2 regions of the Mycobacterium sp. NGS16 genome follow, and region 1 is predicted to be linked to the other one. Evidence: riboswitches for the same ligand, from Rfam matches in the RefSeq annotation. Region 1 holds a riboswitch; the other holds the start of a gene.

Region 1 (2,387 bases):
GTCGTCGTTGGCCTGCCAGTCCGCCCGCGACGACGCCAGGCACAGGCCCTGGAACACCGGAATGTCCAGCGCGGCAACGCGTTCGATGTCCCACGCGCCGTCGTCGTCGCCGGCGCTGACGGTCGCGGTGGCGTTCATCGCCCCGCCAGCGGCCAGCATGCAGACCACCACCGCATCCAGCGTGCCCAACGCCGTGTAGAGCTCGTCGGGGGCGTTGCGCAGCGAGGCGGCGAAGATCGGTATCCCGACCGCTCGGCCGGTGGCATCGATGGCGTCGGCCAGGGCGTGCGCGAAACCGGCGTTGCCGCTGACCTCATGGGCGCGGTAGTACAGCACCCCGATCCGCACCCGGTCGGGTGCGCTGACCGGCTCCCGCTCCGCGTACCCCCATTCCGGGATCACCGCCGGCTCGTCGAAACCCTCACCGGTCAAAAGCACGGTGTCGCACAGGAACGCATGCAGCTGGGCCAGGTTGCCCGGCCCGCCCTCGGCGAGATAGGCGTGCGCCTGGGCGGCCAACCCGATCGGGACCGTCGAGCACTCCATCAACTCGGCGTTGGGTGACCGCTCCCCACCGAGCACCACCAGCGGCAGGCCGGTCGCCCGCAGCAGCTTCAGTTCGTCGGCGATCTCCGCCGAGGACCCCAGGATCCGCAGCACCACGACGTCGACTCCGTCGACCAGCGGTTCGATGTCGTGACGTGCCGGGTTGCCGAGCCGGTAGGCCGCCCCACTGGCACGTGCCGACAACAGGTCGGTATCCGAGGTGGACAGAAGCGCAATGCGCCGCATAAGGCAGGCCTCCTGAGGGGTTCGCGCCCCTCGTCGTCGGAAGTCCCGCGGCCAGTATCTGGCTCGAGGAGCTGTGCCTGTCAGCGCCCCTCACAGTGGCGGAACCGCCCCGGATTCGCACCGGGTTCCTGACGCCACGAGACGGCCGCCAGCCTAACGCAGCGCGGCGTGCAAGAATGTCGCCGGTAAGGCGATGACGAAATGAGGAAGCCGGTGGGAATCCGGCGCGGTCCCGCCACTGTCATCGGGGAGTGACCCTCATCAGCCACGGCCCGCCGCTTGTGGGGCTGGAAGGCGAGGCGAACAGTGATCCGAGAGCCAGGAGACTCACGTCCTCGCGTCCTGCGAACCGGGGCGGTGTACCCCGAGGAAGCTGATGCACGCCCATGTCCCGTGCGGTAGTCCCTGCGCTCGCGCTGGTCCTGGCGTTGGTCGCCGGCGTGGCCGGCTGCTCCGACACCCCGCCCCCCCGACAGGCCCGGCCCGGCTGCATCACCGACTTCGACCCGCACGCCGACTACTTTCCGGACAAGTCGACGCTGGCCGAAGCCACCAATTTCCGACTCGAGTATCACCGCAGCTATCAGATCCTGACCGTGCACCGCCCCTACCTCGGCGGCAAACCGGTGTCGTATGTGCTGGTGCGCTGCGGGACACCGGCTCCGGCGCTGACCGGTGAACTGGCTCGCGCCCAACAGATCACGGTCCCGGTGCGCAGCTTGTACTCGGGGTCGACGACGCATCTGGCGATGATCAGCGAGCTGGGCCAGGCCGGGGTCGTCACCGGGGTGGCAAACCCGGCCGCGGTGGCCGACCCGCAGATCCGGGACCGCATCCATGCCGGTGCGACCGTCGGCTACGCGCCGGGCGGACAGCTCAACATCGAGAGCGTGCTGCACGCCGGGCCCGACGTGCTGGTCACCGAGGGCATGGACGACCCCGGCTATCCCAAGCTGCGTGAGGCCGGCATCCCGGTGCTCGCCGACGCCGAGTGGCTGGAGCCGACCCCGCTGGGCCGGGCCGAGTGGGTCAAGGTGTTCGCGGCGCTGACCGGCACCGAGCGACAGGCCGCGCAGACCTACCAGGACATCCGCGACCGCTACCGCGCGCTGGCCGCCCAGGCCGCGCAGGCGGCGCCGGCCGAGGTGCTGGTGGGCACCATGTATTCGGGCAACTGGGCCATGCCCACCGGGGCCAGCTACTCGGGCCGGCTGGTGGCCGACGCCGGCGGCAGCTATCCCTGGCTGGCCGACGACGGCGCCGAGACCCGGCAGCTGAATTTCGAGTCGGTGTACACCCGGGCCGGGAACGCACCGCTGTGGCTGGTCACCGACGCTTGGGAAACGCTCGGCGACGCGGTGGCCCGCGACAGCCGGTACGGTGAACTGGCCGCGGTGCGCACCGGGCAGGTGTGGTCGGCGACCCAGGCGATGACCCCCGGGGGCGGCAACCTGTATTGGGAACGGGGCACGGCGCGACCGGATCTGCTGCTCGGTGACCTGATCGCGATCCTGCACCCGCAGCTCGCCCCGGGCCACTCCTTCGAGTTCTACCGTCAGGTGCGGCGATGACGACGAGACCGCCGCGCACCACGC
Region 2 (2,387 bases), on a different contig from region 1:
GATGACGGCTTCGGCCATGGGTGCTCTCCTTCATCAACGAGGGTCCTTGACGACGATTGTCAACCGGGCCTATCTGCTGACGGCAACGGGGGTGCTCCCAGCACTCGCGTAGCGTCGAATCCATGGCGCGGATTGTGATCGTCGGCGGCCACGGCAAGGTCGCCCTACTGCTCAGCCCCATCCTGACCGAACGCGGCGACGAGGTGAGTTCGATCTTCCGCAATCCCGACCACGCCGAGGAGGTCGCGGTGACCGGGGCGATCCCGGTGGTGGCCGACATCGAGCAGCTCGACACCGACGGGCTGGCCGAGCTGGTGGCCGGCCACGACGCGGTGGTGTTCTCCGCCGGCGCCGGCGGCGGCAATCCGGCGCGCACCTACGCGGTGGACCGCGATGCCGCCATCCGGGTGATCAACGCCGCCGGCCAGGCCGGGGTTCGCCGGTTCGTGATGGTGTCCTACTTCGGCGCCGGCCCCGGACACGGTGTGCCCGAAGACGATCCGTTCTTCCCGTACGCCCAGGCCAAGGCCGCCGCGGACGCTCACCTGCGGGCCACCGACCTGGATTGGACGGTGCTGGGCCCGAGCCGGCTGACCCTAGAGCCGGCCACGGGCCGCATCGAGACCCGCGCCGACGCCGACAAAACGCAGGCGTCGCGCGGCAATGTCGCCCAGGTGATCGCGGCCTGCCTCACCGAGGACGCGACGATTGGCCGCACCATCGATTTCAACGACGGCGAGACGCCCATTGCGGAAGCCCTGCGGGCGCTTCGGGGGCGACCGACCGGGTAATCTCGATCACGCAACTGGTTTGCCGACACCGCCGGTAGCGGCGGCGTCGGCATCGAGCGTGACGCGGTTTTCCGTGGAGCGCGAGAGGGAACCCGGTGAGAATCCGGGACTGTCCCGCAGCGGTATGCAGGAACGACCGCCGTCACAGGCACTGGTCTCGGGTTCGGGACTGGGAAGCGACGGCCATTAGGTGCACCCCCGGTGCGCGCCTGCGAGTCCGAAGACCTGCCCGTTGTGCCGGGCGCGCCGCGCTCGGCGGATCAACGCCTCGCGGAATGGGCGTCTGGTTTTCCAGCGTTATCGTGCGTTAAATTGCATGAGACCGGATGGGCTGGACGTCCGCCGGCGGTGATCCACCCCTCTGGAGTGAAGGATCGCATCGTGACCGCTCAACCGTTTACCGCCACCGTTCTCGGCTCCCCCCGGATCGGGCCGCGCCGCGAACTCAAGCGCGCCACCGAGAGTTACTGGGCCGGCCGGATCGGGCAGGACGAACTGCAGAAGGTGGCCGCCGGCCTGCGCCGTGACACCTGGGCTCAGTTGGCCGCTGCCGGCCTGGATTCGGTGCCGGTGAACACGTTCTCCTACTACGACCAGATGCTCGACACCGCGGTGCTGCTCGGTGCGCTCCCGGCGCGGGCGGCCGGGGTGGCCGACGAACTGGACCGCTACTTCGCCGCCGCCCGCGGTAACGCCGACATCGCCCCGTTGGAGATGACGAAGTGGTTCGACACCAACTACCACTACATCGTTCCCGAGATCGGCCCGGACACCACGTTCGCGCTGAATCCGGCCAAGGTGCTTGCTGAGCTCAAAGAAGCTGTTGAGCAAGGGATTCCGGCCCGCCCGGTGGTCATCGGCCCCATCACCTTCCTGTTGCTGAGCAAGGCCGTCGACGGGTCGCCGGCGCCGATCTTCCGCCTCGACGAGCTCACCGACGTCTACGCCCAGCTGCTGTCCGCGCTGGCTGAGGCCGGGGCCGAGTGGGTGCAGATCGACGAGCCGGTGCTGGTGACCGACGTCGCCGCCGATGCCCCCGCGCTGGCCGAGCAGGTCTACGCCCGCCTGGGCGGGTTGAGTAACCGGCCGTCGATCCTCGTCGCCACCTATTTCGGCGACCCGGGCGCAGCCCTGTCGTCACTGGCCGCCACGCCGGTCGAGGCGATCGGCGTCGATCTGGTCTACGGCTCGACGGATTCGATTGCCGCGGTGCCGGAACTGGCCTCCAAGGTTCTGGTCGCCGGGGTGGTCGACGGCCGCAACATCTGGCGCACCGACCTGGAAGCTGCGCTGGCCAAGCTGGCTACGGTGCTGGGATCGGCGGCCGCGGTCGCGGTATCGACGTCGTGCTCGACGCTGCATGTGCCCTACTCGCTGGAGCCCGAGACCGGCCTGGACGACGCGCTGCGCAGCTGGCTGGCGTTCGGCGCCGAGAAGGTGACCGAGGTGGTCAGTTTGGCCCGCGCCCTGGCCGAGGGCCGCGAGGCGGTCGCCGAGCAGATCCACGCATCGAACGCCGCAGTCGCGTCACGCAAATCCGACCCGCGGCTCAACAACGCCGATGTCCGCAGCCGGATCGCGACGATCACCGCCGCC

What was found. Region 1 has a riboswitch for cobalamin ahead of AC5Y4Q_RS03005 (ABC transporter substrate-binding protein). Riboswitches for the same ligand answer to the same signal wherever they lie in the genome.
Region 2: linked by a shared signal. The riboswitch ahead of metE (5-methyltetrahydropteroyltriglutamate--homocysteine S-methyltransferase) and the one ahead of AC5Y4Q_RS03005 (ABC transporter substrate-binding protein) in region 1 are both predicted to bind cobalamin.

The regions. Positions count from the first base shown of each region.
Region 1 is NZ_JCALEE010000001.1:617,785-620,171, reverse strand. It holds gene AC5Y4Q_RS03010 (cobaltochelatase subunit CobN) at 1-792, opposite strand, end outside; cobalamin riboswitch at 825-957, opposite strand; cobalamin riboswitch at 952-1,141, shown strand; gene AC5Y4Q_RS03005 (ABC transporter substrate-binding protein) at 1,179-2,363, shown strand; gene AC5Y4Q_RS03000 (FecCD family ABC transporter permease) at 2,360-2,387, shown strand, end outside.
Region 2 is NZ_JCALEE010000004.1:175,392-177,778, forward strand. It holds gene AC5Y4Q_RS12525 (thiolase family protein) at 1-18, opposite strand, end outside; gene AC5Y4Q_RS12530 (SDR family oxidoreductase) at 123-791, shown strand; cobalamin riboswitch at 838-1,038, shown strand; gene metE (5-methyltetrahydropteroyltriglutamate--homocysteine S-methyltransferase) at 1,173-2,387, shown strand, end outside.